Regions from separate parts of the Marinobacter flavimaris genome, predicted to be linked through region 1. Evidence: predicted binding sites of a transcription regulator. Region 1 holds the regulator's gene; the other holds the start of a gene.
What was found. The regulator sigma-54, encoded in region 1, starts transcription at its own class of promoters, with help from an activator protein. The targets are predictions, from matches to a motif close to ANTGGCATNNANNTTGCTNT.
Positions count from the first base shown of each region.

Region 2: the regulator sigma-54 is predicted to act here: its motif matches at 4,637-4,656, upstream of flgA (flagellar basal body P-ring formation chaperone FlgA).

Region 1 is NZ_CP171359.1:2,154,206-2,162,077, forward strand. Features, by position in the region: gene ACGK9W_RS10080 (KdsC family phosphatase) at 1-487, shown strand, start outside; gene lptC (LPS export ABC transporter periplasmic protein LptC) at 484-1,068, shown strand; gene lptA (lipopolysaccharide transport periplasmic protein LptA) at 1,052-1,618, shown strand; gene lptB (LPS export ABC transporter ATP-binding protein) at 1,596-2,321, shown strand; gene ACGK9W_RS10100 (RNA polymerase factor sigma-54) at 2,473-3,999, shown strand; gene hpf (ribosome hibernation promoting factor) at 4,101-4,409, shown strand; gene ptsN (PTS IIA-like nitrogen regulatory protein PtsN) at 4,497-4,967, shown strand; gene rapZ (RNase adapter RapZ) at 4,996-5,880, shown strand; gene ACGK9W_RS10120 (HPr family phosphocarrier protein) at 5,888-6,157, shown strand; gene mgtE (magnesium transporter) at 6,167-7,528, shown strand; gene yjgA (ribosome biogenesis factor YjgA) at 7,544-7,872, shown strand, end outside.
Region 2 is NZ_CP171359.1:1,115,808-1,123,679, forward strand. Features, by position in the region: gene mnmC (bifunctional tRNA (5-methylaminomethyl-2-thiouridine)(34)-methyltransferase MnmD/FAD-dependent 5-carboxymethylaminomethyl-2-thiouridine(34) oxidoreductase MnmC) at 1-1,185, opposite strand, end outside; gene ACGK9W_RS05235 (peptidylprolyl isomerase) at 1,190-1,801, opposite strand; gene ACGK9W_RS05240 (hypothetical protein) at 2,029-2,778, shown strand; gene ACGK9W_RS05245 (flagella synthesis protein FlgN) at 2,817-3,287, opposite strand; gene flgM (flagellar biosynthesis anti-sigma factor FlgM) at 3,295-3,621, opposite strand; gene flgA (flagellar basal body P-ring formation chaperone FlgA) at 3,795-4,496, opposite strand; gene ACGK9W_RS05260 (chemotaxis protein CheV) at 4,685-5,614, shown strand; gene ACGK9W_RS05265 (protein-glutamate O-methyltransferase CheR) at 5,652-6,479, shown strand; gene ACGK9W_RS05270 (MFS transporter) at 6,483-7,679, shown strand; gene ACGK9W_RS05275 (flavin reductase family protein) at 7,679-7,872, shown strand, end outside.

The DNA of each region.
Region 1 (7,872 bases):
GGATGTGGACGGCATCATGAGCGATGGCAAGCTTTACTTCAGCGCCAACGGTGATGAACTCAAGACGTTCAACATCCTGGACGGCCTGGGACTCAAACAACTCATGGCAGCCGGCATTACTGTCGCCGTTATTACCGGTCGGAAGTCACCCCTGACCGAAAAGCGCATGCGGGATCTGGGCATCCCCCATCTGATGCAGGGGCGTGAGGACAAGAAAGTGGCCCTGCAGGAACTGGTCAGCACCATGGATCTCAGCCCTGAGGCCATCGCCTACATGGGTGATGATCTGCCAGACCTGCCGGCGCTCCGGTTTGCCGGGCTGGGAATCACCGTACCCAATGGTTACTGGCTGGTGCAGCAACATGCCGATTACTGCACCCGAACCCGGGGTGGCGAGGGCGCGGTGCGAGAAGCCTGCGACCTGCTGCTGACTGCCCATGGCAAGCTGGATGCTGCGCTTGCACCCTACCTGGAGCTCAAGGCGTGAACTGGCTCCCGGACAGGCCCTGGCTGCGAACACTGGCGCTGGCTGGCACCGTGGTGGCCGCGGTCTTTTTGCTCTGGCAAAGCGATGAACCGCCGGTCATTGATGATGAGGCAGCCGCACTGCGGGGCGATGCCGAACCGGACGGCTTTGTGGTCAATGGCAATTACACGTCATTCGACGAATCGGGCAAGCTGAAAATCCGGTTCTCCAGCCCCCGCATTGAGCAGTTTGAAGAAGGTAACCTGGCCACCATGGAGTCTCCCCGTGCCGAACTGTATGGCGGCGACAATGTTCTGCCCTGGATTGTTGAAGCCGAGAATGGCAGCCTGCTGCAGAACCAGAACCTGGTCTATCTCACTGACAATGTCCGGATTCAGCGCAGTATTGGTGAACGGGACGCCACTCTGACAACATCAACACTGACGCTGGATAATGACCGGGGCATGGTATATACAGACGCACCCGTAGAAATACGCGACGTTACCGGCATAACCCGGGCCACGGGCATGAAAGCGTGGATTGACGAGCGGATTCTGGAACTGAACTCCCAGGTGGAAGGACGCTATGAAACCGGAAACTAACCGATACCGGAGCCTGCTGGCCGCCCTGCTGACAGTCGCAATGGCTGGCCCGGTGGCGGCTTTCGACCTTGATTCCGACATCCCCATCAAGGTTACCGCCGACAACGCCCGCCTGGACGATGGCCAGGGCATTGCCACTTACACCGGCGATGTGGAACTTGAACAAGGCAATACCCGCCTGAACGCGGAGCGTGTGGTCCTGTACCGTACAGAGAACGGCCTGAGCCGCATCGAGGCCTCCGGAACCCCCGCAAGATACAGGCAACCGGCGCGCGAAGGTGGAGGTGAAACCGACGCCCGCGCCCTGAATATTACCTGGTCCGCCACCGACAGCCAGCTGACCTTTGAACGGGAAGCGGTGATTGAGCAGAATGGCAACCTGTTCCGCGGCGACGTGATTCACTATGATACCGCTGGCCGCGTTGTAACCGCAGAAGGCGGCGCCGAGACCGGCGATGGCACTGGCCGGGTAGAAATGGTGATCCAGCCGCGAAGCGCCGACAGACGCACTGACAAACAGGAAACCGATGGCAGTTCTGAGAGCCAGTAACCTGGCAAAGAGTTACAAACAGAAAAAAGTGGTTATCGATGTGTCCCTGGAAATCCGAAGCGGGGAAATTGTTGGACTGCTAGGCCCCAACGGCGCCGGGAAAACCACCTGTTTCTACATGATCGTGGGGCTGGTACCTGCCGATCACGGGCGGATAACTATCGACAGCCGGGATATCACGCCGCTGCCGATGCACGGTCGGGCCCGCCAAGGCATCGGCTATCTGCCACAGGAAGCCTCGGTTTTCCGCAAACTGTCTGTGCGCGACAACATCATGGCGATCCTTGAGACGCGGCAGGGCCTGACCAAGGCAGACCGGCAGAAAAAGCTCGAGGAGCTGCTGGAGGAATTCCACATCACCCATATACGGGACAGCGTTGGTATGGCCCTGTCCGGTGGTGAGCGGCGACGGGTGGAAATTGCCCGGGCCCTGGCCATGGAGCCGGCTTTCATCCTGCTGGATGAGCCCTTCGCCGGTGTGGACCCCATATCCGTCAGTGACATCAAACACATCATCCGGCACCTTCGGGACAAAGGCATTGGCGTTTTGATCACCGACCACAACGTGCGTGAGACCCTGGACATCTGCGAGAATGCCTACATTGTTTCCGGCGGCCACATCATCGCCTCCGGCAATGCCGACGCCATCCTGGCCAACCAGCAGGTCAAGGAAGTCTATCTCGGCGACGAATTCAGACTCTGACACCCAATGGCTGATTGTTTTGATGATCTGTAGCAAGTAAACTCGGCAAAGAACTTGCTAGGGTAAATTAAAATCACGGCAAGTAACCGGCATATAAAGATTTTTTCACGACTTATGACACAACGCGCTGATGAGTGACGGATCCTGAACCATGGTTATGAAAGCCTCCTTACAGTTAAAGCTGGGTCAAAGCCTGACCATGACGCCCCAGCTGCAACAGGCGATCCGGCTTCTCCAGCTCTCCACTCTCGACCTCCAGCAGGAAATCCAGCAGGCACTGGAATCCAACCCCATGCTGGAGACCTCCGAGGACGATGACCAGACCGACGCAGCCAGCGAAAACGACGAGCGCGAGGCCAACGCCACCGAGTCCGCCGCTGAAGCTGCCCCGGAACCGGCCAGCGACTGGGATGAATCCGAGAACGGCCCGGACTGGTCCTCGGAGAACGAGATTCCTGACAACATTCCGGACGATCTGCCGGTTGATACCGCCTGGGACGACATCTACCAGTCCGCACCAGCGCCGGCAGCCCGCAACGACGACGAAAACGATCACGATTTCGAAACCCGTAATTCCCCGACCGAAACGCTTCAGGATCACCTGGAATGGCAGCTCAATCTGACGCACCTCAGTGAACGGGACCAGGCCATTGCCCATGCCCTGATGGATGCAGTGGACGAACGGGGCTATATCACCAGCCCGCTGGAGGAAATCCACGCCGGACTGCTGGATGAGAACGATGAAGACCCCCTTGAACTGGATGAAGTGGAAGCCGTGCTTCACCGCCTGCAACACTTTGATCCGCCCGGCGTGTTTGCCCGGGACCTACAGGAATGCCTGCTGATCCAGCTCAACCAGCTGCCGCCGGAAACACCCTGGCTGGCCCAGGCACGCCTTGTAATTACCCATTACATCAACCTGCTGGGCAACCGCGATTACGCCCAGTTGCTGCGCCGCAGCCGCCTGAAAGAAGACCAGTTGCGGGATGTCCTGGCGCTGATCACCGGCCTGAATCCGCGGCCGGGCGATGTCATTGACCGGGCCGAACCCGATTATGTGATTCCGGACGTGATCGTTCGCAAACACAATGGCCGCTGGCGTGTTGAGCTGAATCCTGAAATTGCACCGCGCATCCGGGTCAATGCCAGCTATGCTTCTCTTATAAGGCGTGCGGACAGCAGTGCCGACAACACCTACCTGCGGGATCAGTTGCAGGAGGCGAAATGGTTTATCAAGAGCCTGCAGAGCCGCAATGAAACCCTGCTGAAAGTGGCGACCCGTATTGTCGAGCACCAGCAAGGATTCCTGGATCAGGGTGAAGAAGCCATGAAACCGCTGATCCTCTCTGATATCGCCCAGGCGGTTGAGATGCATGAGTCCACGATTTCCCGGGTCACCACCCAGAAATACATGCACACCCCCCGGGGAATTTTCGAGCTGAAATATTTCTTCTCCAGCCATGTCAGCACTGACGAAGGCGGTGAATGTTCTTCCACGGCGATCCGCGCGATGATCAAAAAGCTGATTGCCGCGGAAACGCCCAAAAAGCCGTTGAGCGACAGTAAAATTGCAGCCATGCTAGGAGAACAGGGAATCAAGGTTGCGCGACGCACCGTTGCCAAGTACCGGGAGGCCATGCACATTCCGCCTTCGAACGAACGCAAGCGGCTGGTCTGAACACCCCGGGGTCCGGGCGCAACGTACTATTTGCCGGCGCACAATGCGCCAGCACCCAGACCGGCTCCCGGGAGCCGGAACGATGACAACAGGAGACGCCTATGCAACTCAATATTTCAGGCCATCACGTAGAACTTACTCCCGCACTGAAGGATTATGTTTCAGAGAAGTTCCAGAAGCTCGAGCGTCACTTTGACCACATCAGCAACTGCCAGGTAACCCTGGAAGTGGAGAAGGTGCGCCAGATTGCGGAAGCCACGCTGCACGTGGTTGGTGGTGAGATTCACGCAAAGGCAGAAAATGAGGATATGTACGCAGCCATCGATGCCCTGATCGACAAGCTTGACCGTCAGATCCTCAAGCACAAGGAAAAGAATGTAGACCGGATGCACGGAAACGGCTCTCGCTAACTGACTGTTTTCATGCAATTCATCTAATCGAGCTGCGACATGAGTAACGTGTCGCAGCCTTTTTTTTAACGGAAACGCAGTCGATCCATGAGCGACACATCCCTGACCATAGAGAACATTCTTGCTCCGGAGCTCACCCTCTGCAGGGTAGCTGCGTCCAGCAAGAAACGGGCCCTGGAGTTTATTGCCGAGCAGATAAACCATCAGGACAACACGCTCAGCGAGACCCAGCTCTTCAACAACCTGATTTCCCGCGAGCGCCTGGGCAGCACCGGCATTGGCCAGGGAATCGCCATTCCCCACTGCCGTCTGGAAGGACTTGATCACGTGGTGGGCGTGCTGATGACGCTGGAAGAAAGCGTCGAATTCGATGCTATCGACAATCAGCCGGTGGATCTGATTTTCGCCCTGATCGTCCCGAAGGAAGCAACGAGCGAACACCTGGAGCTGCTCAGCCAACTGGCTGAAAAGTTCAATGAGCGGTCGTTCTGTGATCGCCTCCGGCAATCCGAGGACGCCAGCACGCTGTACCAGCGCATGACCGCCTCAGGCGGCTGATATTCACTGCAGTGGAGGTAAGGTGGTCATGAAGCTGATTATCGTCAGTGGCAGGTCCGGTTCGGGCAAGAGTACCGCACTTCATGTGCTGGAGGACCTCGGGTTTTATTGCATCGACAATCTTCCTATTGGCCTGCTCTTCCCCCTCACACGGGAAGCCGCCAGCCAGACCAGGCCTGGTCGACTGGGCAAGATGGCCGTCAGTATCGATGCGCGGAACCTTTCCGGCGAGCTGGCCAATTTCGAGGAGATCTACCGGCGCCTCCAGGAAACCGGGGTTACCGTTGAAATCATCTTCCTGGACGCCGACGAGCAGTCGCTTCTGCAGCGTTTTCACGCCACCCGCAGAAAGCATCCGTTGAGTGACGACAGGACCTCTCTCCGGGAAGCCATTACCAGCGAGAAGAAACTGCTGGAGCCCCTCTCCAAGCTTTCCGATCTTTACGTAAATACCACCGGCATGTCCATGTACGAGCTGCGGGACATGGTCAAGCAGCGCGTGGTCGGTCGAAAAGATCAGGAACTGGCTCTCCTGTTTCAGTCATTCGGCTTCAAACACGGCGTGCCGCTGGATTCCGACTACGTTTTCGATGTCCGCTGCCTGCCCAACCCCTACTGGGATACCAGCCTCCGCAAGTATGTCGGGACGGATCAGCCGGTTATCGAGTTTCTGGAAAAAGAACCGGCAAGCCGGAAGATGATCGAGGACCTGAAATCATTTCTGGATACCTGGCTGCCCTCCTTTGCAGACAGTAACCGCAGCTATATGACCATTTCCATTGGCTGTACCGGCGGCCAGCACCGGTCGGTGTATGTGTGCGAGCAGTTGGGTGAGTACTTCCGGCAACGGTACAGCAATGTGCAAGTGCGGCACACCGAGCTGCCACACCTGCAGACCCGGGAAGAGATCTGATCAAGCCATGATTCGCCGCCCCATTACCATCATCAACAAACTGGGCCTGCATGCGCGCGCCACTGCGAAGCTGGTCAACACGGCATCGGAATACGACAGCAGCGTGCGTATCAGCGGCAAAGGCCGGGATGTGGACGCGAAGAACATCATGCAGGTGATGATGCTGGCCGCCAGCAAAGGAACCGATGTGGAGCTCATTGCCGACGGACCGGATGAGGAACAGGCCATCGAAGCATTGGTGGAACTGATTAACGACTATTTCGGTGAGGGTGAGTAAAATAAACACATGACCGATATTCTGGAAAAAAGCCAGGCCCGCCAGCGTCTTCGTTCCCTGAGCGAAGCGCTGGACAGTGGCGCACTGAAGCAGGTTGCCCGCATCCTGAACGGTGGCCTGAGCCCCAGTGATATTGCCCATTTGCTGGAGTCCTCACCGCCCCGGCAGCGGGCCCTGCTGTGGAACCTGGTGGACAAAGACCTCGAAGGCGAGGTTCTCCAGTATCTCAGTGATGATATCCGAGGCTACTTCCTGAGCCAGCTGAACGCTCAGGAACTGGCGGACATCATCGAGGATTTCGAGTCAGACGACCTGGCCGACCTGCTGCAGCAGCTGCCGGATACGGTCATCCAGGAAGTCCTGGAGACCATGGACGAGCAGGACCGGCAACGGGTGGAGGAAGTTCTCTCCTATCCGGAGGACACCGCCGGCGGTCTGATGAACACGGACACCATTACGGTGCGCCCGGACATCAGTATCGATGTTGTGCTCCGCTACCTTCGCAGGCACCGCACCCTGCCACCCATGACCGACAGCCTGATCGTGGTCAGCCGCCGGGACGATTTCATTGGCATGCTGCCCATCACGAAAATGCTGGTCTCCAACCCCGCCTCCACCGTGCGGGAAGTCATGGATACCGACATCGAGCCCATTCCCGTGAGCCTCTCCGACACCAAGGTAGCGACATTGTTTGAACGCTACGACCTGATCTCGGCGCCGGTGGTAAACGAGGAGGGCCGCCTGCTGGGTCGGATCACCATCGATGACGTGGTTGACGTTATCCGGGAGGATGCGGACCACTCACTGATGAGTATGGCGGGTCTGGACGAAGACGAGGACACCTTTGCGCCGGTGTGGAAAACCACCCGTCGCCGTGCCGTCTGGCTGGGCATCAACCTGATTACGGCACTGACCGCCTCCGCCGTCATCGGGCTATTTGAAGACACGATCGCCAAAGTGGTGGCGCTCGCAGTGCTGATGCCAATTGTTGCCAGTATGGGCGGCATTGCTGGTAGTCAGACGCTTACACTGGTGATTCGCGGTATGGCCGTGGGGCAGATCAGCGGCGCCAACGTAGGCTGGCTGCTGAACCGGGAATTTCTGTCAGGGATACTGAACGGCCTGCTCTGGGCCGCCGTGGTGGCGGGTGCAGCCATGCTCTGGTTCCAGGATGTGATGATCGGCGCGATCATTGCTGCCGCGCTGGTGATCAATCTTGTCGCCGCAGCGCTGGTTGGCACGGTTCTGCCACTGTTTCTCAAATCTCGCAATATTGATCCGGCCCTGGCAGGCAGCGTGATTCTCACGACTGTGACCGATGTAGTCGGGTTCATGGCCTTTCTTGGCCTCGCGACGATTTTCTACGCTTAAGCGGATCTCGGATTTATGAAAGACCATCAAGACAACGACGCGCCGGAATACGACGGCCCCAGCAAATCCCAGCTGAAACGGGAAATGCATGCCCTGCAGGATCTGGGCAAGCGGATGCTGGACCTGAGCAACGATCAGCTGGAAACCTTGCCAATCAGCGAGACCCTCCGCGCCGCGATCGAGGAATCCCGCCGTATCCGCCAGAACGAGGCCAAACGACGGCACCTGCAATACATCGGTAAGGTCATCCGACAGGAAGATGATCCTGAAGCCCTGGCGAAAGCCATCGACGCCTTCGATGCCGGTAGCGAAGAACACACCCGCAGACACCACCTGGCGGAACG
Region 2 (7,872 bases), 1.0 Mb from region 1:
GCCACTGCCGGGGAACCAGAGCCCGCCGGATTCCGTGGGCACGCCTGTCAGGGCGCTGGCCTGTTCCCGGCTCACCGGGTAAAAGATACTCCCGGGGTAGTCGTTCCTTTGGAGAAACCTCCGCTGCCGGTCCGCTTCCTGGGAGTTGTGGGCCAGCTGTAGCAGGCCGGTCGGATGCCAGTGCTGGTCGCGCCAGTTGTGGTAGAAACGCTGCGCGAACGTGAGGGCTGTGAGCGCCAGCTCGGTCTGGTCGTTGAACTCTACGCCCAGCTTCACATACAGGGCGCCCTGGGCGTTGCCGGAGGCCGCTGCACCCGGGCCATGGGCGTCGATCAGTGTTACCGGGTAGCCCCGGTCTGCCAGGTTTCTTGCCAGTGCGCAGCCGGCAACGCCTGCGCCGATGATTGCGATCGATTCCTTTTGTTCCGTGGGAGCCGTTTTGATGGGTGCCGGGTTCTCCTCGACAAGAATGCCTTTCAGCATATCCCGTTTGCGACCGTATCCGGCGGTTTTTTCCATCCGGAATCCGGCTTCCATCAAGGTCCGACGAATCCGGCCAACGGAGGTAAAGGTCGCCAGAGTTGTGCCCGGCTTGCTGTGTGCACGGATCTTGTTGATGATGTTTTCCAACCACATATCCGGGTTGCGGGACGGGGCGAACCCGTCCAGAAACCAGGCGTCGGCCTGAAAATCCAGGGATTTCCAGGCGTCGGTAATGTCGCCGAAAAACAGCGTCAGTCGAACCTGCCCCCCGCCCAGGACCAGCCTGTGTACCCCGCGCACCAGGGGTGGGTAATGCAGAAGCAGTTCGTTGGCCAGCGCCGCCAGTTCGGGCCACTGTGCCAGGGCCCGGGCCAGGTCCTCGTGGGTGAGGGGGAAACGTTCAACGGAAACGAAGTGCAGCGTCGCCGCATGGGCCGGAGCGTGTCGCTGCCAGGCTTGCCACGCAGCGAGAAAGTTCAGGCCCGTTCCAAAGCCGTTTTCGGCAATAACGAAATTGCCGCCCTCGGGAATCTGTGCGAAACGTTCGGGCAACTGGTTGTGTTGCAGGAAAACGTAGCGTGTTTCCTCGAGACCATTGTCACGGCTGAAATAGACATCGCCGAACCGGATGGACTCCGGGACGCCGTCGTGCCAAGCCAGTTCAGCGGGCTCTATTCCGGGCGGCAGGGGAGCACGGTCCACGGTGTCAGCCTTTGGGGTCGACCACGGTGACGGTTTCGATGATCACAGGTTCAACCGGCACATCGGCCATCCCCTGTTTCCGGGTGGTCTGTTTGCGGGCAATGGCATCGACAACGCCCATGCCCTCGGTCACCTTGCCAAAAACCGCATAACCCGGGCCGCGAACTCCGGCGTTCAGGAACCCGTTGTCGGAAAGGTTGATAAAGAACTGGGACGTGGCGGAATCAGGCGCACTGGTGCGAGCCATCGCAATGGTTCCACGAAGGTTCGGCAGTGTCTCTTTCGCTTCATTGCGGATAGGGGCCCGAGTGGACTTGCGGGAGAGATCCCGGGTGAAACCGCCGCCCTGGATCATGAACCCGGGTATAACCCGATGGAAGATGGTGCCGTCGAAAAAACCGTCTTCGGCGTACTGCAGGAAATTGTCGACCGTTTCGGGCGCAACATCCGGGCGAAGCTGAAGCTCGATAGCGCCTTCACTGGTCACCATGCGGACCTTTGGAAGTGGATCACTGGCCGGCTGCTCATTGGTTTGCGCCTGCACCGCGGCAGTCGGCATGAGCAGGGCGAATGCCATAAGCAATACGGGAGTCACAGTTTTCAGGGGTTTTACCATGTTTGTCATTTGCAGCCGTTCTCCGTGTTATTAGCAGGTGTGTTTCCTGCGACAATTCGGCGAATTCTGTTATCAGGTGCCAGATCTTACCAGATGGTGATGGTAAAACGGGCACTGCATCCACGCACATCGTTGTGTGATCGGCTAACCTTCCCGATATCGGAAGTCATGGATCACACTGGCCGGGCCGGGTTGTACGGTTTTCACTGTTTAAAAGGAGACACTGGGTGAGAATCCGTCAGGGATTTGAAGAGAAATCACGCCTCGGGCGATTGCTTATCAATCGTGGGTATCTGTCTGAGGGGCAGGTTAACGAAGGCCTCAGGCTTCAGCGCGAATCGGGACAGCGCCTGGGTGAGGTATTTATCCAGGCGGGCTGGATCAGCGAGAAGGAGCTGCACCGTGTCCTCAAGCACCAGTCCCGCTATCGCAACGCTGCCGCCCTGGTAACAGCGGTCACGCTGCCATTCCAGCCCCTGGTAACCTTTGCGGCCAGCAATTCGGCCGAGGCGTCACAGGCAATACTGGAAGCCGGCGAACTTTATGACAGAGGCAATCTTGCCCCCATGAGCGAAGCCGAGCTGGCGGCGATTTCCGGTCAGGGCGATCCGACCTTGCTGCAGCGCATTGGTATTGTCAGCAAGATGGCGGAGAACCCCGCAGGAAATGGGGAGCAGGGCTCCGAGGCATCCGCAGATGTTATAGAAGGTCTCAAGCTTTCCGCCAATATCTTCGTGCCGGTTCTGAACTTCCTGGATTCAGATCTCAGCATTTCCGGTGTGCATTATCGTGAAGGGGAGCCACGTTATCGGGTAAGAGAAGATGGCGCCCTGATGCTGGCGTTCCCTGAGCGCATCGAGGAAATTCGGATGGACAATATACGGGTTACGGGAGGCCAGGGAGCTTCAATGGGCAACGTGAGCATTCACGACATCCGGTTTCATCCCGACTCCCAGATGACCATCTACACCCGATGAAGTGGAAAGCATGGCTCGGCAGAGCCATGCGTCCGGGCTCAGGCGCTGGCGAGCACCGTGCTGCTTGATACCGTGGTCTGCTGACCCTGTGCACCGTACAGCTTTTGCTGGCCGGTGGCGCCGCGGAAAATATCTGTGAGCCTCGACAAACGCTTTTGCAAGTGGCTGATTACGCGACCGTTGGTCTGGTTCAGCGTCTGACAGGTTCGCAGCTTCTGGTCCGCTTCCTGCCAGAGTTCGAAGAGATCCGAGAATCCGGCGCTGCGAATAAAGCGGGAAGGCTCGCCACTTTCGGGGCGATATCCCATTTGTACGAGCGTTCGGATTTTCTGTTTGGCGCGTTCGCGGACTGCACCGAGGAGATCGTTCTTCTCTCTGGTCAGGGCGTCCAGCTGGCGGAGGTCGGAATTCGCAAGGCAGGTCTTTTCCTTGCCGAGAACGTCAGCCAGTGTTTCAAGCTGGCTGATATCCTGGGAAAGAAGGGTCTTCAAATCATCAATTGCGGCCATGGTCTACTCACCCGAAAATGCTTTCATCCATCTCAAGCATTTTCTGGGCCAGCTTCTCGGCGTCAATCTTGTACGTGCCATTTTCAAGGGCGGAACGGATCTGCTCGATGCGGTCGTCATCCATTTCCGGATAATCGCCCAGCTTTTGTTCGAGCTGCTTCAGGTTCTTGGCCTGATTGCTCAGGCTGACGTTCTCACCACGGGCCCCCTGGGCCTGTGTCTTCGCCTGTTCGTTGGATGCCGGCTGGGTATTCTGTGCGCCGGAGCTTTTGTCGGCCGTGGTTCTCTGGGTGTTGACCTGGCCGGGGCCAATTCCATTTAAGTCAACTGACATATCTGTACCTGCTTGCCTGTCGCGCCACGAATGCGGCGCTTACTCGAGTTTATGTCTTCTTAACGGCGGCGCCGCGAAAACCTTTAGTACTTTTAGCACTTTTTTTCATCTGCGTTTACGACCGGTTTTGCGGCATTCACTTGCCGCTCCGGCAAGCCTCTGCCGCACGCGGCTCACATCGGAATTTCCACGTGGCCCGGCGCGACAACGCTGGCTCTTATCGTGCGCGATGAGCGCAGGTTCTCAACCAGAACCTGTTCGCCAACGCTGGCGCTTGCCAGGGCTTTGCCCCGGGAACGTACTGAAAATCCACCGGTTTTGGCGGTGATGATAACATGATCGCCCCGTTCGACCGCATTCGGGGCCGAAAGCATGTCTGGTGTAACGAGCGAGCCGGCATTCACTGCGCGCCGCACTTCCATGCCAATTGCCTGCTTCGAGTCCGTAATCACGCCACGTCTGGATGAATTGATTTCAACAGACTGTTTCGCAAGCAGCCCTTCGGTTATTCGCTCTCCACGTGTGAGTGGCCTCGCTGCCACCAGGGCTGGCCCATGGATAGAGACTGAAGCGGTGACAAACATTCGCCATGGACGGGTTCCTTCGCAGGCTACCTGCAACGACGGGCTGGTGCTTTTCCATGGATCCCCGCTGAACTCTACACTCAAAGGCTTTTCGCACTCGGCGAGAGCGAGGCGGCTGTCGATGGAACCGGGTTCGAAGGAAACGGTGTAGCCATGCTCGGCCTGTTCAGACGCAAAGCTGTCCAGAAACGCCAGGGTCGCTTTCTGAATCTGTTCGGCCGTCGTTCCAGCAAGGAGCGGCGTGCTCAGGCCAGACATTAGCAGTAGTAGGGCGAAATTCGTGATGCGCATACGTATCAGTTTGTCCTATGCTGTCAACAACAGGGCAGAAAAGCCCGAATCAGGCTAAGGATTCGGTAAAAGTGGCCGTTAAATGGGCTGACCCACCCCTGATATGACGGGTTTCCGTCGATCAGGCTATTATTCAGTGAACAGCAAGATATATGCCGTTGTAATTCCGGCAAGCCAGGAGAATCGAAATGGCAGGGGTTTTGGACAGTGTCAACCAGCGCACTCAGATGGTCGGAAAGAACCGCCTCGAGCTGCTTCTATTCCGTCTCAGGGGGCGTCAGATCTACGGGATCAACGTGTTCAAGGTGAAAGAGGTTCTGCAGTGTCCGAAGCTGTTCTCCCTGCCCAACAGCCGCCCGGTCGTTCGAGGCGTAGCCCATAGCCGGGGCGAGACTATCCCCATTATCGATCTGAGCATGGCAATCGGTCTGCCCGGTATCCCGCAAGAAGAGCTCTCCACCAGTTTCGTCATCATCACTGAATACAATCGCAAAACGCAGGGTTTCCTGGTGAGCGGTGTCGAGCGAATCATGAACATGAACTGGGAAGAAATCCTGCCGCCACCCAAAGGTGCCGGCAGGGATGTCTATCTAACCGCTGTCACGAAAATAGATGATAAGCTTATTGAAATCATTGATGTGGAGAAGATTCTTTCAGAAGTTTCTCCGCTTGCGGAGGACGTGACCGAAGCCGTCCTGAGTAAGAGCGCGGAGCGCGTGCCCGGACATCTACCCGTGTTGGTGGTGGATGATTCGTCCGTGGCCCGGCGCCAGATACAGCGGTGTCTCACCGCAATCGGCATGGAAGTGGTGCTGAAAAATGACGGCAAGCAAGCATTCGAATATCTGAAAGAAATAACGGCGGACGGTTCGCGGGCCAAAGATCACTTCTCATTGATCATCTCCGATGTCGAGATGCCGGAAATGGATGGCTATACCCTGGTTACCAAGGTGAAAAGTGACCCGGCCCTGGCAGATATGTTTGTTATGCTCCACACCTCACTCAGCGGTGTGTTCAACCAGGCCATGGTGAAAAAGGTCGGGGCCGACGACTTTATGGCAAAGTTCAGTCCGGACGAACTGGCAGAGCGGGTGATGGAAATCATCGACCAGGGTTGATGGAGCCGCTCAAAGATTCACTCAGAACAGAGACCCAATGAAAGCGGAAATAACGCCACAGGAATATGAAGCCTTCAAATCGTTCCTGCAGGATGCCTGTGGGATTTTACTGGGCGAGAACAAACAGTACCTGGTAAAAAGCAGGTTGCGCAGGATTCTCGAAGAGAACAGCCTGAGCACCCTGGGTGAACTCCTTGAGCGCCTCAAGCGTCCCGGCCGGGGCGGCCTAAAGGAAGTGGTCATCGATGCGATGACAACCAATGAGACGCTGTGGTTCCGTGACAATCATCCTTTCCGGATACTTCAGGAAAAGCTGCTTCCTGAATTCGCTGAACGCAGTTCGGGCCAGCCTCTTCGGATCTGGTCGGCGGCCTGTTCAACCGGCCAGGAACCATACTCCATCGCCATGATCGTGGAGGAGTTCCGGCGGGCAAGGCCCGGCAAGCTTCGCGATGTGAAAATTACTGCCACTGATATCTCCAAAAGCGTTCTCGAAGTCGCCCGCAAGGGCGAGTACGAGATGATTGCCATTGGCCGGGGCCTTTCACCGGAGCGACAAAAGCAGTTTTTTACCCCGTCCCTCAATGGTGGCTGGCAGATCAAGCCGCAGATCAAGAGCATGGTGGAGTTCAAGGAATTGAACTTGCTGGAGCGTTACATGCTCGGTAAGTTTGATATCGTGATGTGCCGGAATGTTCTGATCTATTTCTCTGCGGATCTGAAAAAGGACATTCTTACCCGCATGCACGCCACCCTGAATCCGGGCGGCTATCTGGTTCTGGGTGCCTCCGAGTCGTTGAACGGTTTGCCCCATCTCTACGAGATGGTGCAGTGCCATCCCGGAATCATCTACAGGAAAAAGTAGTCCATGCCCCTCAATGTCTGGGTCCTGGTTGCCGCCCAGGCGCTGGCCATGTGCACAGCGCCCTTCATCGTTTTTATCGGCAGCATCCAGGGCCGAATGCTCGCTCCGGCCCCTGAATACGCAACGCTTCCGGTGGGTCTGGTGGTGGTTGGCACCGTGCTCGCCATCAAACCGGCCACCTGGTTGATGGAGCGCATCGGGCGCAAGCGTGTGATGCTGCTTGGCGCGATCATGGGTATCGTGGCGGGGCTGATGGGGGCGGCGGCGTCCTGGACCGGTCTGTTTTCTTTGTTGTGTCTGGCGGCTGTCGTAGGTGGTACCGGCCTTGCTGTCGTTCACCAATACCGGTTTGCAGCCATGGAGTCCGTGGCACCGGGGATGGCTGGCTCTGCCGCCGCTCGTGTGCTCCTGGGAGGCCTGGTGGCGGCCTGGCTAGGGCCGGAAGTGGCCGCCCTGGGTAGCGGCGCCGCGGAGCAGTATCCGTTTCTGATCAGCTGGGTTGCGCTGGCGGTGGTGCAGGGCGCGGCGCTGTTGATCCTTGGCGCCGGCTATCGGGCGGGCGCGGAACGGGTACAGGAATCACGGCCAGGGGGTGGACGCCCGCTGCGGGAAATTCTGTCGAATTCACTGGTCTGGGCCGCCATTAGTGCTGCTGCCATTGGCTATGCGGTCATGAGTTTCATTATGACGGCAACGCCATTGAGCATGACCGAGATGGCGGGGCATGACCTGGACGATGCCAAGCGCGTCATCCAGCTCCACATCATGGCCATGTACCTGCCGTCGCTGATCAGCGGCTGGCTGACCCGCGTTATTGGCATACCGCTGATGATGGCTGCGGGATTGCTGGCGTATCTGGGTTGCATTGCTCTGGCCGCCAGTGGCGTGAGTTTTCACCATTACCTTTCCGCCCTGTTGTTGCTCGGTATCGGTTGGAATTTCCTGTTTGTTGGCGGTACAACGCTTTTGCCCCGAGGTTACCGGGATGCAGAACGCTTCCGTGTCCAGGGCCTGAACGACATCATGGTCTTTGGTTCCCAGGCTACCGCCGCGCTGTCTGCAGGTGCCATTCTGAGCTGGCTCGGCTGGGGCGGCCTGGTCATGGTTGCAGTGCCCTTCCTGATACTTCACGGGTTGTTGATGACGTTGTGGCTGTTGCGGGACCGAGCGCCCGAGCCCGCCGTTAACGGGAGAGACTAATGCTTATAGATTTCGAGGGTATGGATCCGAAAGATGCCTACCACATCCTTACCCAGACAGTGATTCCGAGGCCAGTTGCCTGGGTGCTGAGTGAAAATCCGGATGGCGACTACAATCTGGCGCCGTTCTCGTTCTTTACGCCGATCACCAGCAATCCCCCGTTGCTGATGATTTCCGTTGGTAAAAAACCGGC